Regions from separate parts of the Thalassotalea castellviae genome, predicted to be linked through region 3. Evidence: predicted binding sites of a transcription regulator. Region 3 holds the regulator's gene; each other region holds the start of a gene.

Region 1 (5,872 bases), on a different contig from region 3:
CAAGAGTTTAATCATTCTATTAAGCTCTTACTTTCCTCGTTTTCATTTTAAGTTCAACGTTAACGCGGCCTAACAACTATTTATAACACTTTGCTCTCTAGGCAATTGTAGTTTATCCCTGTCAGTATTAACTTACTAACGCCTCCTTTTGCGAACTTTTCACTAAGAAACGTCTAATATTGCCAGGAAACGAAGCGAATCAATCCTGTCGATATTTTTTGAGATAACACTAAAATGTCAAATACCACTGTGCGAAAAAAGCATAAAAAAAGCCTCTCAATGAGAGGCTATAACAAAATTAAATCCATTTAATTCTAATCATCTAAACAATTTACTGAAATACATCGAAATCAGTTTTTATAGTACGCGAGCACCTAAATCACCTTAGTTCTGAAATATATTCATGACTCCAGAAATAAGGATTTTAACCTTCTACTTTTCTAACTGACTATTAAAGTAGTCAAAAATTACCGGTACATCATTTTGACCTAAACCAGCATCAACAGCTGCTTGTAAGTTTGCAGAAGTACCTTGTGCGATAAGCGATTCTGAACCTAAATCTTTTACCATTTGGTTAAAGTAACCTAAGTCTTTATTAGCATTTGCCACTGAAAAACCTAATTTCTCATCGCCATCTACCGCATAAAATTTACAAAATTGCATAAATGGAGAGTTAGAAGGACCCGCAGACATAATGTCAAATAGTTGTTGACCATCAACCCCTGCAGCTTTAGCTACCGCGAACGCTTGTGACATAGCTGTCACCGTTGTCATACCAATGAAATTATTAATTAATTTTGTTGTATGACCGGCACCAAGCGCACCAAGATGAAAAACATTTTCACCTTGCTCGTCAAGTACTGGTTTAACTTTATTGAAAGTTTCGATATCACCAGCAGCCATAATGTTTAATAAACCATCTTTAGCGTGTGCAGGAGTGCGACCTAGTGGCGCATCAATCATGCCAGCACCTTTTTTAGCAAGGTCAGCACCAATTTTACGGGTAGACGCGGGAATAGACGTACCAAAATCAATTAAGGTTTTACCTTCAGACATACCGGCTAAAATACCATCTTCTGCATAGACAACTGATTCAACAACAGCGGATGTCGTTAGCGCTAGCATTACGATATCGCTCTTCTCAGCAAGCTCTTTACCAGAAGATACTTCTGTAGCATTACCGCGAGCAAGCACCTTTGCAACAGCATCTTTATTTAGATCCATTACGTTTACGTTAAATCCACGCGTTTGAAGATTCTCAACCATGTTACCGCCCATAAGACCAAGGCCGATGAAACCTATTGTAGGTTTTGTCATGTTTAACTCCTAAATATTTGCTGTTTGTTTATCTGAGTATGAGAAATGCTCACTTTATTAATTAAGGCTTTTTACAAATCAAAACAATTACTTAATTAATACTCAGATCAATGTCTAATAATAATAATCAGAACATTAATTTTTTATGAAGCAGTTTTAAAAACCATGCCATTAAAATGATAACGACTACTCTTGTGAAACTACTTCTCTAAATTCTAAATTATGCTGAGTTTGATATTGCTGATTAAGTTGTTATCAAACTGCCGAAACAATACTAACCAATGCAAAGAGTTATTGTCAACCAATTTTATAAATATTACTTACCAAAATAACGAATAATTTAAAACCACCTTTTAGAAGGTTTAATTGCATGACAAAATTAACATTTCATTAAGAAAGAAAAACATTAGAAGGCTCCTCGACTAATAGGCTTCTTTGACTAGCCAATGTAAAAGTCGATTTTTTATTCAGAGCTTTTATGGCTCAATCAGCACAGAAGATAAGTAACCTGTTAACTTAGCCCTACTCGATTGCTACATTAGCCGTTAATTAAATATCCGCTTGATTCAAGTTTATTAGACTCTTCTACGGCTAATGCTAAGTGTTTAATATGCAATTTCTTCAATTTGTAACGGTTAAATGCAAACAAACCTTTGCTGGTACGCAACACTAAATTGGTAAGAACCTCTATTTTACCACAGAGCATTTTCTATTTTATTTCGTTAACTTTATTACTAAACAATGAAAAATGGGTTTTGGTGTTTAAAAAAAGTAGGTCTACACTTGAAATATCAGTGTTCAGAAAAGAAAATGACTATTTATTCTTTATTTAAAATCTTACTCGTCACTTTATTTTGCCTAATACAAATTGGCTTACCGATAAAAGTTTATGCAACCGATACGGTTAGATTTTTAAAACCTTTAAAAGGCCATGAAAAAAGAACGTTACATAAAGATGAAGTCATCTTGCGTGCACTACAAATAACAGAGCCTGAATTTGGCGACTATCAATTTGAAACTTTACAAGTTGATATAACCCCTGATCGTGCGCGGCAGTATATTCAAGAAGGTAAAATTCTCAACACATTCATTAATCCTAGTAATTCAAAATGGGATGAATACGCAATTCCGATAAAGATACCACTACGTCTTGGTTTAATTAGTTACCGATTACTTTTAGTGAATAAAGATAAACTTTCTGTATTTAAAGAGGTAAAAACGTTTGCGCAATTAAGTCAGCTAACAGCGGGGTTACAATCAAGTTGGGTGACGACTGAAATTTTTACTGAACTTGAAATGAATTTAGTTAAGTCACATACATTTGAAGGGTTATTTTTAATGTTAAATAAGCAGCGGTTTGACTACTTACCACGCGCTATTTACGAAGTATTTGATGAATTAGACATTCGCAAAGGACATTTAACCAATGTCGTGATTGAGCCTAACATCGCCCTCTACTTGCCTATGGTGACTTATGTTTACGTGTCTAAAACTGAGCCCCGTTTAGCAAAACGGTTAAAAATAGGCTTAGAGAAATTGTTAGTCAGTGGTGAATTAAAAACCATCTTAGATAAATATTATCAAGAAGATATTAAACGAGCGGATTTGAAAAATCGCACTATTATTGAAATCCCCAATCCAAACTTTACCGATAAGGCGGTGCTTAAGGAAAACTTATATTGGTATAAAAATTACTTGTAAAACATTAACGGTAATGAATACCTTTGGAAAAATTGGCGACAAACTAAATTATACGATTGCGGTTTGTTATTGATGAGCAAGATTTTTATTGGCAAAGAAAAGCAAAGTATTGAACAATTCCCCCTTACCAACACTAAATATTTAATTCAGTTGAAATAAAAAACACTAGGTTTAAAACTAGTGTTTTTTAGCTTGTTGAATTTAAATAAAGCCAGTTATTGTTTAATTTTGCGCGAGGCTAAACCTATCAATCCTAATGCAAAGATCGCGATAGTTGAAGGCTCTGGTACTTCAACACCTTGGATAATATCAATACTTGATGAGGCCAACAGTGTAGAACCGTCAAATGCTGAAAGTTTAATGGTGTATACGCCAATATCAGTATTATTATAAATTAAAGGTCCGTCAAAAAACTCCATGTTCCAAGAGTTTTGTTGTGATGCTCCTGAGTTAGCATTATCGTTGGGGCTGTTAATTGGATCAAAAGATAAAAAGTTGGTTGACGCTGAAGGATCAAAATCAATCTCCATTAAATAACTCAACTCTCCAAACTCAAATTGAGTGCCTGAAATGTCGATACTCCAATCCCAACTCCAAATGGAAGTGGTCGAGGCATTTGGAGCCCAGCCAAAACCAGACGGCGGTGCTATATTAGCAAAAGAGTATGTCCCATCCCCGTTACTATTATATATAGGCTGAGGATTATTATTTTCATCAAAACGTAATTTTCCACGAATACCTATTTCAATACCGTTATTTGTGTCAACAGTAAAACTGCCATTTTGGTTACCAGAGCCAAAGTGAACACCATTGACTAAATTTTGATCATAAAGTAAGCCAGCATTAGCTGCTCCACTTAATATCATCACCGTGCCTGCTATTGCTGAATTTATAAAATTAAATTTCATTTATTTCCCCTCATTTTCTCCCTTTATAAACAACAAACTAGAGAGTCACTTTAAATAATTACTTTGATTTTTTGTACTTTAATACAAAGAATATACCAAAAAGCAAATATATATAATTTACAATAACTTAAAAGTTAGGTGGAATGCACAAAGACAGATACTGTAAAATTAATCGACACTAGGTGAATTAATTATCTGATTAATCAATGAATTTAAGTAGATATTGTGAAAGCGTGAGAAGTGAGAAAACTTGATGAACATCGCCGTTACTTGTGAAGAAAAGTGAATACTAACTTCTCTTCTACACAAGTAACTTTAAATTGATTGATAAGTAATAAGTGTCAATCTAATTTAACATGGCTAATTGATTATGCTGCACTTGTTCACGCTTAACATATTTATACCATTGGCTGGCCATTTTTGCTGAACTGGTAATTTGTTCCGCTTCTTTTAGCGCCGCTAACGATTGTTCAAACTGTGCTAAATTAAAATAACTCATTCCTATAATAAGATGCATATCTCCGACTCGATCAATACCGCCTTTTGTCAGGGCACTATCGGCTGATTTGATCGCTAAATGCCAATTTTCAAGGTTTAGATACGCTTGCGCCAGTTGAGCGTCAAACTTACCGGTTTCATTAATTTCACCGGCCTTAATTAAGGCAGGAATCGCTTTTCTATCATTTTTAGCGGCTAAATACGCTTGCGCTAACATTTCATAATGACGTTCATTCGCAACAATTCGACCATCAGCAATGGTTTCTTCTAACAAGGTTGCTGCTTTGTAAGGAATGCCATTGAAACGGTAGAGTTGCGCTAACGTGACAATATCTTGTGCTTTTGTGATATATCCTGCCTGCCATGCAGTTTCCATAGCTGCTAATTGTTTAGCTTCTTGACCGATTTCACCATACATGCCACTCAGTTGTAACCAATATTCAGGTTTTTCATAATACTTAACTAATGACTCAAGTACTTCTGTCACCTTCTTAGGCTGTTTTAACTCATAATAATTCGCACGCTGAAGAATTAGCCAATTTTCTTTAGGTAGCTTATTTTTTGACTTAGCTTCATCGATCGCTTTGTTTATTGACGCAAGTGATGGCGCAAACTGCTTGTCTTGATAATAAACTTGAGCAAACAAGATATGTTGATCTGCCGTTAATTCTTTGGTGTTCACCTGTTGCCACTGCTTAAGGTAAGTCAATGTTTCACGGTATTTTTGCTGCTGCATTGATAACTGCGCTAATGAGTATAATGTTGATAGTCTTAATGGCTCGGGGATCGCAACTTCAGCAATCACTTTCTCAAAACTGTCAATGGCAGCATCTAAATCTTCATTGCCGTAATGCATAAAACCATAGAAATTCCATAACATGGCTTTTTCATAGCTATTTAAGCTGTCAATACGGTTTTCTACTTCACCAAGTACTTCTAAACCTGCTTGCTTTCCTTCTTCATCTGCCAACTTTTGCGCTCTGGCAAGTTGCGCATATACGCGATTACGCATCGCCGGAACTTTTACCGATTGCTTAACAGGCTCAGCGGCATAACTTGCTGAAATATTGTTATCTGTCACTGGTAATAGGTACAAGCTTCCCAGAGCTAACATTGAAATATATAAATTTTTCATTCGTTTTCCTCCGTTTATTTTTATTTAGCCATCAATTTCAAAAGAAATTTTATTTTGTACACCGGCTACTTCAGTTGGCGTACCATCAACAACACGTGGCTTATATTTAAATTTAAGTGCAGCATCAAGCGCCGCTCTGTCAAAAACCCCTTCAGGTTGTGCTTCAATGACGATAGGATCTCGAACTGAGCCATTTTTTGTCACGGTAAATTCAACAATGACATACCCCTCTAAGCCTCGTGATTGAGCACGTCGAGGATATATAGGCGCAACTTTTACTATCGGTAAATAATCGCCATCACTACTACCTAAA
Region 2 (5,872 bases), on a different contig from region 3:
AGCGAATATATTCATCGCCATTATTTAATGACATCCATTTTTCACCCCGGATCATTAAATTGCCGTTAGGTAACACTCTTAATACGTGAACCGAAATATTACCGCTTAAGCTATTGCCTTGGTTTGACTTTGAATCGCCTTTAAAATCAGAGGTTTGATTTAAGCCAAATTGAATCGCATCATCTTTAAAGGTAATCGGAGAAGCTCCCAAACCGGTTATCGGATCCAGTACGGCACTATTTTCTTTTTTCAGCTCAGTTTTGGCATTTTTTTGAGCTTGCGTACTCTCACTTAAAATTACCGAAATAATATCGCCTACGCGGTGCGCTTTTGAGTCTGAATAAATATTATTGACATAATTAGCTTGGAATAAAGAGCCTGTAGGTACAATTGGCGATTCTTGCATTTCAGGTAAGATCGGCGCAAAATCAGGATCATCAGGTAAAGTTTTCACCTGTTCAATACTGGCACAGCCAGATAACGTCATCCATGAACATAATATTATCGTTACAATTTTCATATGACGCTCCCTATTGGTTATAACTGTTGATTGATATAGCTAAGCATTTGATCAACCGCGGAAATGACCTTTGAGTTCATTTCGTAAACCCGTTGACTCTCAATTAAATTGACCAGCTCTTCTGTCGTATTGACATTGGAGGTTTCAAGTGCTCCTTGTAAAATCATGCCGAAGCCCTCTAAACCGGGAACACCTTCTTGTGGCGCACCACTTACCGAGGTTTCCACAAATAAATTTTGTCCGATGGGCTCTAATCCCGTTGGATTAACAAAGTTAACTGTGTTTAATTGTCCAACGACAGCGGGCTCAGCTTGACCTTGTAAGGTCACCGACACTTCGCCATCTTGAGAAACAATAATACTAATAGCATCAGGCGGTATCGTGACTTGTGGTTGCACTAAATAACCAGCACCAGGCGTTACCATATTGCCTTCTTCATCCATAGTAAATTGGCCATTCCTTGAATAAGACAACGAGCCATCAGGCATTTGTACTTGGAAAAAACCTTCCCCTTGAATCATTAAATCCAACGCATTATCCGTTGAAATCATATCTCCTTGGGTATGAATTTTTTGCGTGGCGACAACTTTTGAACCAGCCCCTAACATTAAGCCGGAGGGCATTTCGGTGTCTTGAGCAGAACGACCACCAGGTTGATTAATCGTTTGATAAAGCAAATCTTCAAAGACTGCTCGACTCTTTTTAAAGCCAACCGTACTCGCGTTTGCTAAGTTGTTTGAAATAACGGCAATATCTTTCGTTTGCGCGTCTAAGCCTGTTTTACTGATCCACAATGCTGGGTTCATAAATCACCTCAATAATTAGTTTAGAAAGCACGCAATAGCGATGCACTAGCTGAATCAATTTCTTCAGCGGTTTTCATTAATTTCAAATGCATTTCAAATTGACGTTGAATGGAAATCATGTCTGTCATTTCGCTGACAGGATTGACATTACTCGATTCCAACATGCCACTTTGAACGGTTATACTGATATCGGCATCTTCATTAGTACCGTTACCCCCTCGAAATAAACCATCGTTACCACGCACTAACGTACGAGTTTCAGGGTTAACAAGTTTAATTTTACCGACTTCTTCTTGAATGGTCGTAGGGGCACCAGCTGGCTGAACCATGATAGTGCCATCTTTAGTGATCTGAATATTATTAACCGGTAAAGGTAAAGACACAGGTCCGGCATCGCCAATCACCAAATCACCATTTGGAGTTTGTAAAAAACCTTCTTCGGTTAATGTTAAATGACCGTCACGTGTATAGGCTTCGGTACCGTCCTTTGCTTGAACGGCAATCATGCCATGCCCTTGAATCGCAATATCTAAATCTCGGCCTGTGGTTAAAAGTGCGCCACTGTCAAAGTTTTGGCTAGCTTTTTCTGTCATAGCAAAAACACGGGTTGGTAAACCTTCACCAAAAGCCTGCATTGAGCGAGCCTGTGCTAAGTCAGCTTTAAATCCCGTGGTCTTAGCATTGGCTAAGTTATTGGCATTTATCGCTAAAGCTCTCATATTTTGCTTGGCGCCACTCATGGCAATGTAAAGCATCTTATCCATCATGAACCCAGATTTATTAAGTATTACGTAGATAAATGCAAAGAAAGTGCCAACTAAAGAAGTTAATTTTGAGGGGGAAAACTTATGACTTATCGTGTCGTATTTGGTGATGATAGCAATAAAAAAGCCCTTAAATAATCTACATTACTTAAGGGCTTTTCCTAAGAGGGTCGATTAACGAATCTGTAAAATCGTTTGGTTCAATTGATTATCAACTTCTAACGAACGAGAGTTTGCTTGGAAGTTTCGTTGCGCTGAAATCAAATCAATCAACTCACTAGTTAAGTTGACGTTAGATGACTCTAGAGCAGAAGCATTAATAGTACCGTATGTACCTGCCCCTGCTTCACCTGCTAAACCTTCACCAGAGAGAATACTTTCTTTCCAGTTGGTATTCCCCACTTGCGTTAATCCTTGGTTATTTGCAAAATTTACTAATGCTACGCGAGAGAGCGGTTGCGAAGTACCATTACTATAGGTCGCCATAACTAAGCCATCAGGGCCAATATCAAGCCCGGTTAAACGTCCAACCGGTAAACCATCTTGCTCAAGTGACGTCACTTCAAAATTTGAAGCAAACTGCGTAGGTTCATTAGGGTTTGCGCCAGCGGTATCAAGGTTAAAGTCGATAACTATTTGCTGAGTGTCATCAGAGCCGTTAGTCAAAATACCAGCACCTAATGCCGCCGTTTGAAATCCTGCAGCAGGTACTTGTGAGAAAAAGTCACCACCAGGGCTAAAGTTTAATCGTGCGCCATCGAAACCATTTATATCAATACCTGTTGCCGCATTAGCCGGATCAACTAAATCAACCCGTTGATTATCAACCGCAGCAGTAACTAACCAAGGGTTAGAGGCCGGAGGACCAGCAACGGGTGCTTCTTTAATAAAGTAATATGTCATGATATGACTATCACCTAACGAATCAAATACCGTTACCGAAGTAGAATGGTTAAACGTTAATGGGTCAGTTAAATCGAAATTGCCTGGAGAACCAGTGATCACAGCATCACCTGCAGGTAAATTCATTCTTACGTCTACTTCACTAGTTTGAGCAGGCGCACCAGATGCTGTTGGAATTCTAATTGGCTCAGAAGTACTTAAACTAACCGAAGATGAACTACCATCAGGGTTTACTGGAAACCCTAATAAATGCTCACCCGCAGAGTTAACAATAAAGTTATCGTTATTTAACTTGAATTGGCCTGCACGCGTATAAGAAAACTCTAAACTATCGATATCAGGAACAACAGCAAAAAAACCATTACCTGTAATTGCAAGGTCTAGTGCATTATTTGTAAATTGAATACTACCTTGACTAAATTGTTGAGCAACATCTGATGTTAACACACCATCACCAACTTTTGTTTTGCCGGCAGCAAGTAATGACGCAGCATACACATCAACAAATTCAGCACGAGATTCTTTAAAACCTACGGTACTCACGTTTGCAATATTGTTGGATGTTACATCCAAATCTTTTTGAGCAGCGTTTAAACCACTTAGTGCTATATTAAATGACATAACTATACCTCATTGTAAACAATTGTTTTTTAACCTAAATAGGCTATAAAATTCGATTTAACTTTCTGAAACTTCAACAACATCTATTAATGCCATTGAACTACCACCATTTAGATTTAATACTATATTTCCGCCAGCTCCAGCTAGTGTGACACTATCTACTTTACGATAAGTCATGGCCTGAATTTCAGAAGCTTGGCCATCAACTAAACCTGCAATTCTAAATCGATAAGCACCTTCTGCGGCAGGCTCACCAGCTGAAGTCATACCATTCCAAGTAAAGCCAAATTCTCCTGACTCAACATTACCAACAGGAACAGTTTGAATAATTTCACCGGCTGCATTTTCCACATAAATATTAACGTTACTTGCCGGTTGATCAGTCACTAGCTTACCTTTCACCTCTTCACCTGTAGACATACCAAAGACATTGTCATCAACTAAAACACTTCTTCCTACTAGTGATGAAGCTTGTAATGCTTGGCTTGAAGACATAGATGTAGCGAAATTTGTAAACTGCTCATTTAACTGCGAAACACCATCAGTGGTTGAAAAAGCCGTCATTTGAGAGATCATTTCATTATTATCAGTAGGATTAGTTGGGTCCTGATGCGCAAGCTCTTGCGTGAGCAACGCGAAAAAATCTTCTTGCGTCAACATACCTTGATTGCCGTCAGAAACCTTAACTTCTTCCTTCTGCCATCGCATTCCTTCTAAAGGACTACCACCTGTAACCGATTCCATAATTACTCCTAACTAAGTATTATTTCTGACCTAACAACAAGGTTTTATTCAGCATGTTTTTTGCTGATTCAGCCAGTTGAATATTAGTTTGATATGAACGAGAGGCAGATATCATATTCGTCATCTCTTCAATCACATTAACATTAGGCTTATATATATAACCTTCCGAGTCTGCCATTGGATGCTCTGGTGAGTACTCAACATTTAACGGTTTGTTACTTTCAACAATACCAAGTACCTTAACTCCAACAGACTGATCTTGACCAGCGGCAGCTTTTTGCATCTCAGCGGCAAAAACTGGATGGCGAGCACGGTAAGTTTGATCGATGCTACTGCTAACACTATCTGCATTGGCAATATTACTTGCCGTTGTGTTTAAACGTACTGACTGAGCACTCATGCCCGTGCCAGAGACATCAAAAACATTAAATAAACTCATTAGCCTTGCCCTCCTGTTACTGTCCAGTTATTGCTTTTTTCAAGCCTTTTATTTTGCCATTCATAAATTGAAGACTCGCTTGATAATGCATTGAGTTTTCTAAATACAAGTTTCGTTCCACTTGTGCATCAACTGTATTACCATCACCTGTATCTGGTTGATTTGGAACGCGATAATCTACACCGTTATTTATTTCAGTGCGCACATCAAAGTGCTTTTCATTAGTACGGGTCATGCCGGTTTGTTGCCGGCTTGCCGCTTGCGCTAAAGCAGATTTAAAATCCATTCCTTTAGCTTTGTATCCGGGAGTGTCAGCATTAGCAATATTTCCAGCAATCACTTCCGCATTTTGGGCGCGAATTTGCAAACTTGCTGGGTGAATACCAAACGCTTTTTCGAAACTAATGGCCATAAGGCTACCTCCAATCTAATGAAGATAGCTATTCAATATTTGTGCCATTAAAAAATATACGGGGAAAGGAATTAAGATTTTTTTTGATAAACTATGCCAGGATTACAACGGATCATATCGAAATCTTGACTTAAATTAGAAAGGGATTCAGAGGCACCTAAAAACAGATAACCTCCTTTATTTAATACACCATGAATCTGAGAAAGTATTTGCATTTTTATTTCTGGGGCGAAGTAAATCAATACGTTACGGCAAAACACAATATCAAACCGCCCCATTAAACTATAACTGCCTAACAGATTTAATTGTCGAAAACTAACAGATTTTTTTACTGAGTCTTTTACTTTTGACATGCCGTTATCGCCGTTCTCAAAAAAGAGTCTTTTTCGTTCAGGAGATAAACCGCGTGAAAGTGCTAAAGAATCATAATGCGCATATTTACAGTGTTCTAACATGGTGTTTGAAATATCAGTGCCAATAATTTGAACATTTCCCGGTAAACTACCAGGATTAGCTTGTTGATATTCAAGTGCTGACATAGCAATAGAGTAAGGCTCTTGTCCTGAAGAACTTGCCGCTGACCATATTTTTAATGGTGTTCTTTGGCCAGTAAAACTAGGAAATAATCTCGACTTCAATAACTCAAACGGGTATTCATCACGA
Region 3 (5,872 bases):
AGTTGACTGGTGTTGATGTATAAATTTGCACGGCTTGAAATAGGCTCTAACAGTTTTTTCTCAAGTGATATCGCTTGATCAAGCGCAATATTCTGTTTGATCAATGGATGCAAGCGGCGTGTTTCGCTAAAACGTTTAATTAAGTCGTTATCATCCGCATCTAAATAAACAATATTTAGATCTACCGCACTGGGTAAGTAATTGATAATTTCAGAAATATCATTAGGATCTGCCGGTAAATTACGAACATCTAAGCTAACCGCTACGGTTTCATAATCATTAATCACCGTATGTGTTAAAGCTGGTAAAAGATTGACAGGGATATTATCAACACAATAATAACCTAAATCTTCCAGCACTCTTAATGCGACACTTTTTCCTGATCCTGAACGGCCACTAACGATGATGAGTTTCATTGTCGAAATCCTTGGTACTAAGGTTTAGTTATTATTTTTCAATAAATTGAAAAGCTCTGAACTCGAGTGACATTTTCGGACCAGTTTGCAAGTTTGTTTATCACTAAAAATTTGTGCAATGCTTTGTAGCGTGGATAAATGTTGTTGACAATTTTCTTCGGGTACGAATAAAGCAATAAAAATATCGACGGGTCTATTATCTATCGCATCAAAATCAATTGGAGACTCTGTTGTGGCAATCACGACAACGACTTTACCCCCATCAGTTAATCTACCGTGTGGGATCGCGATACCATTACCTATCCCAGTTGAACCCATTTTTTCACGTGCCATTAGACTTTCAAGCAGTGAATAAGTGTTAAAATCAGTATAAGACTCGGCAGCTTTTTCACATAATAATTCTAAAATACGCTTTTTGCTAGTAGCATGAACTGCACACAAGGTGCAGTTCTCGTTAATAAGTTCAGTTAATTTCATAATGCTCGTGTTGAAATAGACGATGGATTAATGTTGGTTGATTTTGCCTTTGTACTTTAAAACTTGTTTATCGAGTTTATTAACTAAAGCATCGATTGAAGCATACATATCGGCATTTTCGGCTTTTGCGTGTATTTCTGTTCCGTTAAGGTGGGCTGTTGCTTCCGCAATTTGATTCAGCTTTTCTACCGTCAATACCACATGAACATTATTTATATGATCAAAATGTCGTTCTAACTTGGCAAATTTTGTATTGACACTTTCACGTAAAGCTTCAGTAATTTCAACATGATGACCAGCAAGATTAATTTGCATAAGCTTAGATCCTTATTTAGTTGTTAAAGTAGACTTTTTCGTTGGTTAGAAGGAGGAATTGACAATGATTCTCGATACTTGGCAATGGTTCTTCTGGCGACATTAATGCCTTGTTCTGCAAGTAATTCCGCCATTTTACTATCACTTAATGGTTTGGCTGGAATTTCTGCAGCGACCAACTTTTTAATTAAAGCTCGAATTGCGGTGGATGAACATTCTCCACCATTTTCTGTGCTTACGTGGCTAGAGAAGAAATATTTTAATTCAAAGATTCCTCTAGGTGTATGCATATATTTTTGGGTCGTAACACGGGAAATAGTGGACTCATGCATATCTACCGCTTCTGCAATATCATTGAGTACCATAGGTCGCATTGCTTCTGGCCCGTGTTCAAAGAAGCCTTGTTGGCGTTGTACAATGCAGTTAGAGACTTTTAACAATGTATCATTTCGGCTTTCTAAGCTTTTAATAAACCATTTAGCTTCTTGTAGGTTTGAACGTATAAACTGACTGTCTGTCGATGATTTCATATTTCGTGCCATGGAGGCATATTGCTGATTAACCGATAGTCGTGGTGCTGTATCTGGGTTTAATTCAACCATCCAACGACCATTTTTCTTTTCGACCGAAACATCAGGGATGACATATTGATCATCACCTTTAATGACACTATCACCTGGTCTTGGATCCAGCGATTGAATTAGCTTGATCACTTCGCGTAGTTGATCTTCTTTTAAACGCGTTTTCCGCATGATTTGGCGATAATCTCGGTTACCTAATAAGTCGATATATTCATTAATGATCAGCTTACTTTCTTTTAACCAAGGCGTTTCTTTATCAAATTGATTTAATTGAATGGTTAAACATTCTGAGATAGAGCGAGCCCCAACGCCAACAGGATCAAACATATTAATACGTTTAAGTACGGCTTCAACTTCATCAAGTTCAACTTCTTCATTGCCCATCGCTTCAAGAATTTCTTCAACACTGACTCTTAAATAGCCAGCATCATCGATGGCATCAATAATAGCCGTCGCGATGGCAAGGTCCGTTTCTGAAAATGGCGTTAACTCCATTTGCCAGCGTAAATGGTCTTGAATGGAGTCCGTTGTTTCGCCCTGATAAGTATAATCTTCTGAAGCAGGTGCACTGGCACCGGTATTTGAAACGCCAGCACTGTAGCTTTCTTCCCAGGTAGTGTCTATGTTGAGCTCTTCAGGGATCTCAGATTTATCCATAGCTTCCGTTGTACTAATTTCATCGATAGTAGGAGCTGAATCTTCACTGCCGTCGGATGTTTTAGTGTTTTGTTCTGTTACACCAGCAGAAAATGCTTCTTCTAAGTTATCCGATTGCGCATCATTGTCACTTGGGGTTGATTCATCTACTTCTAATAATGGATTACTTTCAAGAGCTTCTTGGATTTCTTGCTGAAGATCCAACGTCGACAATTGCAAAAGCTTAATCGCTTGTTGCAATTGTGGAGTCATGGTGAGTTGTTGTCCTATTCGGAGCTGCAGACTAGGGCGCATTTATCGTATTATTTTCCTATTTTCTAGCTTCATATTGATTTTTACTTTTTATCAAAGCTTTGTGTAACTATAGCGTGAATTGCTCACCAAGGTATACATCTCTTACTTGTTGATTCGCAAGAATTTGATCTGCATTGCCTTCCGCGATTAATTCACCGTGACTAACAATATATGCATGCTCACAAACGTCTAATGTTTCACGAACATTGTGATCTGTGATTAAAATTCCAATGCCACGTTGTTTTAAGTGTAGGATAATTTTTTTTATATCACCTACTGAAATTGGATCAACGCCAGCAAAAGGCTCATCAAGTAAGATAAATTTGGGCTCTGCCGCTAGTGCTCTCGCAATTTCAACTCGGCGTCGTTCGCCACCGGATAAGCTCATGCCTAAATTATCTTTGATATGACCTATATTAAATTCTTCAACGAGATGCTCAAGCTTTTCTTCTCTACTGATATCATCTAAATCTTTACGGGTTTGCAAAATCGCCATAATATTTTCATAAACCGTTAGCTTACGGAAAATGGAAGCTTCCTGTGGAAGGTATCCGATACCTTTTCGGGCTCTTTCATGCATAGGGAGTAAAGTAATATCTTCATCATTTAAGATGATTGAACCGCTATCACTATTGACTAAACCAACTATCATATAAAACGAAGTTGTTTTACCGGCACCATTTGGACCGAGCAATCCGACAACTTGGCCTTCTTGCACTTTCATACCAACGTTCTTTACGACTTTTCGGCCTTTGTAGGCTTTTGCCAAATTATTGGCAATTAAGGTGGCAGTGGTCATTTATTTTTATTATCCAACGATTTTTTATCTAACTTTTTTTTCTCAAGGTTTTTCGGTTGTAATACCGTTTGTACTCTAGCATTGTCGTCACTGCTTGCCTGTACTTGTTCGGTCAAAAAATTATAACTGATAGTGGTGCCACTGACTTTGCTGCCTTCTTGACGAAGTTCAGCATTTCCTGAAATCATCACCGTATTTTTTTCAGGTTGATATTTAATTTCATTTGCTTGCAGATAAATAGGCGTTCCGTCTTCCAATATTTGTTCGAACGTTGCTGGTTGCCCTTTGGCAATATATGTTTTTTCGTTACTCGTGGCTTCTGTCACAACTTGCACTAGGTCTGCTTTTATTGTTAAAGAGCCTTGGGTAATAATGACATTATCAATGTAACTAAATATTTTATTTTTGAGATCAGCTGCTTGTCTAGAAGCATCAATTTTGATTTCTTCATTCAAATCAACTTTTGCTGCTATAACACTATATGAAAGACTTAAGGTTACCCCTAAAGCCAAACAACTAGTTTTTAATAGGTTGAAATATGGTTTTTTCATGTTTTGTCAGCGTTACTTGTTTAGTGTTTAAGTCTACAATCAGTCCTGTACCGTACATGGTAAAATCAATTCCTTTTATTTCTATCTTTTTTTCTGAACTAATAATATTAGTGTTTAAATCTAATTCTAAATACTTTCCATGGATCTCTTGAATTAAACTTTTACTGTCGGTTGCAATTAACGCCACTTTACTTTCAAGTTTTACTCTATTGCTATTATAGAGTGTGCCTTCATTTGCACTAATTTTCCATGGAGAATCGGTATTTTTTGGGTATAAGGTATATTTAGGAAACTCAAAGTGTGTGACTGATAATTCTGAATAATGTTCCATTCGATTCGCATCGATAATATAGGAGAGTTGCCCTGTGCTGTTATACGTTTCGCTATTTAAGCTTTCAGCAATAAAATCAGGGGATATTTTGTTATCTATAGCATTGGTGATTTGGTTACTGTTTTGGTGCCATTCAATGACAATGTAACTGACCACTGAAAAAATAAAAAATAGTAACGAAGCTATATATATGCGTGTCATATACTTGCGCCACTGGCATATTGCAGGCTGTTTTGACTTTGCATAATGATATCGCATATTTCACGTACCGCGCCAAAACCTCCTTTAATCGTTGTTACATGATCAGCTAAACTTAAAATAGCCGGATGAGCGTCATTCACCGCTATGGATAAACCGACATATTCCATGCATGGATAATCAGGCATGTCATCACCTATATATGCTACTTGTTCCGCGGTTAATTGATATTTCTCAATTAAGGCTTTTAATGCCGGAAGTTTGTTTTCTTCTCCTTGGATAATGTGTTTTACATTCAGAGCTGTCATTCTTGTTTGTACGATATTTGATTGTCTTCCGGTGATCACGGCAACGTCAACACCACTGGCGCCTAAAGCTTTGATGCCATAACCGTCTTTTGTATGAAAGGCTTTTAATTCTTCGCCATCGTTACCTAGATAAATTCGACCATCAGAAAATACACCGTCTATATCACATACAAAAAGCTTTATATTCTTCGCTTTGTGGTAAATAGTATTGGCTATTTCACCGTATAAAGTTTTCGTTGTGTCGTTCGATGACAAGTTAGGCTTTGTCATTAAAGAACTCCTGATTTAAGCAAGTCGTGCATATTCATGGCACCAACGGGGTGATTGTTATTATCAACGATAATTAAGCCATTAATCTTATTGTCTTCCATAATTTTCAAGGCTTGTGCAGCTAACATTTCACCTTCGGCTACCCGAGGATTTTTTGTCATGACACTGGCTATGTCGTCCTGATGAATATCAATTTTTTCATCGAGGATGCGACGCAAATCACCGTCTGTAAAAAGCCCAATTAATTCACCACTGTCTTTAATGACGGCGGTCATGCCGAGACCTTTTAAGGACATTTCAACTAATGCCTCTTTGATCTTCGCCTTTTCATTCACTAATGGGATGCGTTCGCCACTGTGCATAATATCCTGCAGGCGTAATAATAACCGTTTACCTAAACTTCCCCCTGGATGAGAAAGGGCAAAGTCATTGGCAGTAAAGTCTTTCGCATTTAGCAGTGCTACCGCTAAAGCATCCCCCATGACTAATGTTGCTGTTGTACTTGAAGTAGGGGCTAAACCTAATGGGCAAGCTTCTTGTGAAACCTTGATACAAACATGGGTATCACTTAATTTTGCTAAGGTAGAGTCAGGGTTGCTGGTCATGGCAATAAGTTTAGCACCAATACGTTTAATAACCGGAATAATTGCCAATACTTCACCGGTTTCACCTGAA
Region 4 (5,872 bases), on a different contig from region 3:
GATAATCGTGGTAAAAGCGATTAAAACCTCAGGGTTACGAAAATCAAAATCGACTTGATCGTGACTAAAAGTACACCAAACAAATTTCTTTCCTTTGCCAGTTTCAACTTCTTTCAGTAATGGCGAGGTGCGAGGACGAACTACCGCAGATAAATCTTCATCGGGCAAGGCGGTAAAGAAAAAATCGTGGCCAATCCCTTCACCTTTTATAAAGTTATCAAACCACACGCTGCGACTAGAACAGTGATTGATCACTAAATCAGACATCAAATGATAGTCTTTACTAATGGCTTGAATATCTTGCCATGAGCCAAGTGATTCGTTGACTGAAGAATAATCGATAACCGCAAAACCATCATCAGAACTATAAGGAAAAAAAGGCAAAATGTGCACGCTGTTTATCGTTTTACTAATAGTGTCATCTAAAAACGTTTTCAATGTTTTTAACGGTGCCGTGTCTTTTTCAATAACACTATCACCGTAAGTAATTAAAATGACGTCTTTTTCTGACCAGTGATTAGTAAAGGGTTCAGCAATCGTAAAATCACTTTTTAACCGCATTATGGCGATTAATGAACGTGCAATATCATCAAACGATTGCTCTAGTGTTATATCTTTATAAATAAAACTAAGCTGCTGACTTAATTTTTGTTCAAGAGAATTAACCGGCTCTTGCATCATCAATATTTTCCTTTTACTTCATACATTTTTCATGGTTAAAGAGTTGTTTGGCCAAATTCTTGATTGTCTAACTCAACCGCTTCTTTAAGTTGCGATAAGATATCCGGTATTGCACTTACTACGCGGTTCCATGATGGAATAAAAGGTGTTTCCATTGGCTGTTCTAGGAAAGTGTTTCCTGCTGTAAGTATATTTTCAGCAAACATTTCTACCGCTTTTTCTTCGGTATGAATGTCGAGATTCAGCCCATTCATCATGGCATCGTTACGATAGGTTTCTACATAATCTAAGGCAATACGGAAGTAGGTCGCTTTTAATGTTCTAAATTTTTCCGGGGTAAATGTTTCGCCTTGTGTGGCAAGTTTACGAATGAATGCTTTACTGATATCAATCGACATTTTTGATAAACCACCTGCGGTATTATCTAACGATAGATCTTGATGTTTATGATCGTACGTTGAAGCTATGTCTACTTGGCATAACCTGTTTGGCGAGTAATTACGATACATCTCAGATAATACACCGATCTCTAATCCCCAATCACTAGGGATACGAATATCGCTTAATACATCACGTCTAAATGAAAATTCGCCTGCTAGTGGGTATAAAAAGCTGTCCATGTATTCAAGGTAGTCACAATGGCCAACCGTTTTCTTAAGTGCTTTAATTAACGGAGTCACTAGTAATCGTGAAACACGGCCATTAATTTTTCCGCCGGCGACACGGGCATAAAACCCTTTTGAAAACTCATAATTAAACATAGGGTTAGCAACAGGATATAACAATCTATCAAGCAACTCTCGTTCATACGTTAAAATATCACAATCATGTAAGGCGATAGATTCTGCTTTGCCCGAAGCTAAAATATACCCCATGCAGTACCAGACGTTTCTGCCTTTTCCTAACTCTTTAGGTGCTAAGCCCAAGGCTTGTAATTTTTTATCAATCGCTTGTAGTCTAGGGCCATCATTCCATAAAACACGATGATGTTGTGGTAATTGACCAAAAAAGGATAATGCGTGTTTGTATTGAGCAAGATCTGCTCGGTCTAAACCTATTACGATTTCAGATAAGTATTTGACTTCTTTTATTTTATTAATAATGTCCGGTAAGGCTTTACCTTCTAATTCAGAAAATAACGAAGGTAAAATTAGCCCTAAAGAACGCGTTTTGGAAAAGGTTAATAATTCCTCGGCCATGTCTGCCGGTTCGCGTTGTGCTAAGTTATGTAATGTGGTTACCGTACCGTTTTGATAGAAATCAGCCATGGTTTACCCCTTTTTGGGAAGTTGAGAATTTGAAGATGAAAATAACAGTGCTTGTATTGCTTCGGCCCAGCCTGATGGCCCACACAACTCTGTTTGAATGGTGTGCCTATTTTGTCGATACAAGGTTGGAAAATCATGTACCGGAGATCGAATTTGAACCGCGACTTCTGCTGCCTCTAACATCGCAATATCATTTTCACCATCTCCTAAGGCAATGGTATAAATATTTTCTTGATTATAATGTTCACGATATTGTTCGGTTAACCAAATCAGTGCTTGTCCCTTATCGCAATAGCCACTTAAATGTAAAAATCGGCCACCTTGAACGACGTTGGCGCCATAATCGACTAACTGTTCAATAAATAGTTGTTTACTTTTTTCGTCTCCTAACCAATGAATGGGTTCGCCATATTGACGTTGTTTTGCTTGCGCGGCTTTGTCTGCTGAAAGCCCTGTTAACTTTGTTAATTGCTCAACTGTTAACGTTGAAAAGCCTTGATATAAGTGTTTAAAATCCCCACAAACGGTGTCAAGTAACTCTAACCAATACTTTCTTGATGAAGCAAAAGACTTAACCCAGTAATTGTCAACGCTTGAGGTGTCAGCAGGTTGTGTCGAAAAAGTTGTTTTAGGGATAAAAACAGCCGCGCCATTTTCTATAATAAACGGTGTATCTAGCGCTAATTCAGCTTGTATATTGGCTAATTCAGCTCTCGTTTTACTCGTGTTTAGAATAATAGGGATATCCGCTTTTTTTAGTTTGAAGATAGTGTCGTAGGCATCATTTGCTTGATACGTGTAGTGGTCAAGCAAAGTGCCGTCTAAATCGCTAAATATCAATACTTTCTCAGTGCGCATTGTTACTCCTTAAGACTCAATTGACGAATGTGTCGGTTGTTCTCTAGGTAAAAAATGGCATCGGCTGATTTAGATATTGTATTGCACGCTTGTACACTTAGCCTTTGAAAATATTGAGTAAAATTTAATATCTCTGCGGGAGACATGATTTTTGAATCGGTTAAATTTTCATTTCTCGCTTTTAGTTTTTCTTCTTGTTCTAATCGCCATTTGTATACGCAGTCAAATGAAGGTGCTTGTAAAGATACCCAAAAATCCATTTTTTCATACAAAGGTTCATAGGTGGTTTTGAGTTGTTGATTGACATAAGTTCGCCAAATGCCATGAGTATCATGTTGTAATTCAAGTTCATTGATTGGCGATTTTAATTGTTCATCGGTTTGAGGTTCTACGCCCCAACACCAACCTTCTAGCAAAATAATATCAACCGGTTTGTCGACACGTTGCCAATTTTCTTCTGGATAAGGTTCGTCTGTTGCTTTGTTAAATCGAGGAATTTTAAAGCCCGTTTTTTTCTCACTTAAGTGACTTAATACTTGCTTTAATGCCGTAATATCATGAGTTGCGGGTACGCCGCGTGTTTCTAATAAAGGATGAACTTTGTCTGCAAGGTCTTTGCGCTCTTGACGAGTTAAATAAAAGTCATCTAACGACATCACAATAACATTTAGTTGATAGGTGCTTGTTAAGTATTCTGCAATGTAATCGGTAAACGTTGATTTGCCACTACCTTGGCAGCCATTAATACCAACAAAAAAAGCCCCTTCATTTGCTTTAAATTGCTTAAAAACACGATCCGCGAGTGGTTGGTAATATTCTTCAACCGTTTGTTCAAATTCTACGGGTAAACGGTGTTGCTTTATAAAAGTCTTTAGCATAATTCTCACATCAACAAGTATGATTTAGTTAGATGATTTCAACTATTGTGCCATTTTGACCATTAGCTAGATTTAAGCTTTATCTTGTTGTATTCATTGATATAAAATATATTTATGGTTGGAAGTGTGATGCTTGTTGTTTTAATAACGTTTGCACGATTTATTTATTGTTGCACTAATTTGGTGCGTACCAGTTAGCTAGGGTGCCTCATCAAAACTCAATCAAGCTTAAGGCTGATGAGCAAGATTGCCATAACCGCAAAGTGTCATTTAAAGTTATGGCTAATCGTTGAAAGTTAAACGGTTGATTCGTTGCTAAAGCCTTAGGTCGGATATTGATCAAATTGTGCCGCCGCTTGGCCCGATTCAAACCAAACGGGTTTTTCTTCACAAAAGATATTTGCTTGAGGGGTGATTTTAGGATCACCTTCTAAATAGCCCGCAGGGATCACCAACATACTACCGTCTCGACTTAAATAAGGTACTTGTGAGCCACATTCGGTACAAAAACTGTTACTAAACCGAATGGCATTGGGGAGATCGAATCGTTTGATCAAGGCTTGACCTTGATGCCATTCAATTTTATCAGGTGCAGTAAAGATTAGTGACGCAAAGGCCGAGCCTGTTTTCTTTTGGCAGCGATCACAATAGCATTGATAGAATTTTTGAAAAGGGCCTTCAACTGTACTTTTAACTTTACCGCATAAACAGCTACCTGAAATTTTATTACTCATTTTGATACCTTTTGGCTAATACAAATAAAATGTTTTTAATGATAGTTCTATATAAGTTGATATCACTGGTCACGTCAATCTATTTAAATTTCAAAAGTGCCTTGTAAACTCTGACAAAGAACCTGTAGCAAGATATTCAGATATCGGTATGATATTTAGCAATATTTATGATTCTAATCCTTATGAACTTATTTAACTTCAAATCGATGGCGGTTATTCAACGGCTATTTTTACTGCGCAGCTTAGCGATTATTATTCAAGTAACAACCGTGCTGATTGTTTATTATGTGATGTCATTGCAAATATCACTGATATCATTATTGGGTGTTATTGGTATTGAAAGCCTTTTTCATTTAATTAGTATCTATGTTTTTAGAAATCGGCCGGCGGGTAATTGGGCAATTGTTTGTCAATTATTGGCGGATATCTTTTTTCTTAGTATTTTACTTTCCTTGAGCGGTGGGGCAACTAATGCATTTGTCTCATTATTATTATTGCCAATTATTATCGCTGCGGTCAGTTTGCCTTCTCGTTATTTGTCTATCATTTCACTTTCTGCCATCAGCTCATACAGTCTTTTATTATTCAGAATGCCTGAGCACGCCATGCATCAAATGGACATGAGTAATCATTTTTTTGCGATGTGGGCTAACTTTTTATTATCTGTTGTCGTTGTGACTATTGTCGTGGGAACTATGGCTCGAATTATTACTAATAGAGAGCAAGCCATCGCTAAACAAAGGGAAGAACAACTAAAAAGTGAGCAATTACTTTCGTTAGGTGTTGCATCAGCTCAAGTCACTCACCAATTAGCAACGCCATTGGCCAATATTCAGTTATTGTATGATGAGTTATTAGAAGATCACCCAGAACATCTTGCTGTACAATCGATGCATCATCCTTTGGAGCAGTGCCGTGAGCAATTAGGGTATTTTCGAAGCCTTGCCGCCTCGATTCGCGAAGAGAGTACCGAAATAATTAGTGTTGTTGAATTACTTCGTCAATTAAATGATAGTTTACACTTACATTTTCCTGAGCAAATGGTTGATATTATTCAAACTGAAGAGATAAATGCATCTGTCCAATCTGATGATATGTTGATCGCTGCTTTATTGAATTTAATTCAAAATGCTATTCGTGCGAATAAAGAACACAATGAAAGCAAAATAACCGTAACGATTTATACCAGTGAAAACACGTTGAATATAGAGATCAGAGATTTTGGAGCTGGAATTGAAGCAAACCTCAATAATGATCAAAAAGATTTATTAGGTGAAAAGTTGGTAGAAAGTAGTCATGGTTTTGGCATGGCAGTATTATTATCTAATACGACAATCAACCGTTTAAAAGGCAGCTTGAAATTAGCCAACCATCCAGTAAAAGGCTGTGTTGCCCATGTGAAGTTAGCGTTAGTTTTGCCAGAAAATTAACGGTCATAAAATGAAGATAATCA

The links. Region 3 encodes sigma-54, which starts transcription at its own class of promoters, with help from an activator protein. Its sites were predicted from a motif close to GTTGGCACGNNNNTNGNNT; they were not measured.
Region 1: a site for sigma-54 is predicted at 4,008-4,026, ahead of RM573_RS05065 (PEP-CTERM sorting domain-containing protein). Genes of this name have one in related genera too.
Region 2: a site for sigma-54 is predicted at 2,126-2,144, ahead of flgF (flagellar basal-body rod protein FlgF). Genes of this name have one in related genera too.
Region 4: a site for sigma-54 is predicted at 3,722-3,740, ahead of RM573_RS15625 (kinase). Genes of this name have one in related genera too.

Annotation. Positions count from the first base shown of each region.
Region 1 covers NZ_JAVRIF010000002.1:296,570-302,441, forward strand. The annotation lists gene RM573_RS05050 (FadR/GntR family transcriptional regulator) at 1-11, shown strand, start outside; gene RM573_RS05055 (NAD(P)-dependent oxidoreductase) at 433-1,317, opposite strand; gene RM573_RS05060 (hypothetical protein) at 2,128-3,018, shown strand; gene RM573_RS05065 (PEP-CTERM sorting domain-containing protein) at 3,234-3,926, opposite strand; gene RM573_RS05070 (tetratricopeptide repeat protein) at 4,273-5,559, opposite strand; gene RM573_RS05075 (energy transducer TonB) at 5,584-5,872, opposite strand, start outside.
Region 2 covers NZ_JAVRIF010000002.1:214,211-220,082, forward strand. The annotation lists gene flgH (flagellar basal body L-ring protein FlgH) at 1-520, opposite strand, end outside; gene flgG (flagellar basal-body rod protein FlgG) at 538-1,326, opposite strand; gene flgF (flagellar basal-body rod protein FlgF) at 1,347-2,090, opposite strand; gene flgE (flagellar hook protein FlgE) at 2,265-3,614, opposite strand; gene RM573_RS04680 (flagellar hook assembly protein FlgD) at 3,672-4,358, opposite strand; gene flgC (flagellar basal body rod protein FlgC) at 4,378-4,797, opposite strand; gene flgB (flagellar basal body rod protein FlgB) at 4,814-5,209, opposite strand; gene RM573_RS04695 (CheR family methyltransferase) at 5,281-5,872, opposite strand, start outside.
Region 3 covers NZ_JAVRIF010000003.1:44,721-50,592, forward strand. The annotation lists gene rapZ (RNase adapter RapZ) at 1-416, opposite strand, end outside; gene ptsN (PTS IIA-like nitrogen regulatory protein PtsN) at 441-893, opposite strand; gene hpf (ribosome hibernation promoting factor) at 921-1,208, opposite strand; gene RM573_RS06550 (RNA polymerase factor sigma-54) at 1,232-2,740, opposite strand; gene lptB (LPS export ABC transporter ATP-binding protein) at 2,808-3,539, opposite strand; gene lptA (lipopolysaccharide transport periplasmic protein LptA) at 3,536-4,090, opposite strand; gene lptC (LPS export ABC transporter periplasmic protein LptC) at 4,056-4,622, opposite strand; gene kdsC (3-deoxy-manno-octulosonate-8-phosphatase KdsC) at 4,619-5,197, opposite strand; gene RM573_RS06575 (KpsF/GutQ family sugar-phosphate isomerase) at 5,197-5,872, opposite strand, start outside.
Region 4 covers NZ_JAVRIF010000010.1:136,126-141,997, reverse strand. The annotation lists gene RM573_RS15640 (sugar phosphorylase) at 1-678, opposite strand, end outside; gene RM573_RS15635 (glycosyltransferase family protein) at 717-1,949, opposite strand; gene RM573_RS15630 (HAD-IIB family hydrolase) at 1,953-2,807, opposite strand; gene RM573_RS15625 (kinase) at 2,810-3,685, opposite strand; gene RM573_RS15620 (GFA family protein) at 4,009-4,419, opposite strand; gene RM573_RS15615 (sensor histidine kinase) at 4,587-5,849, shown strand.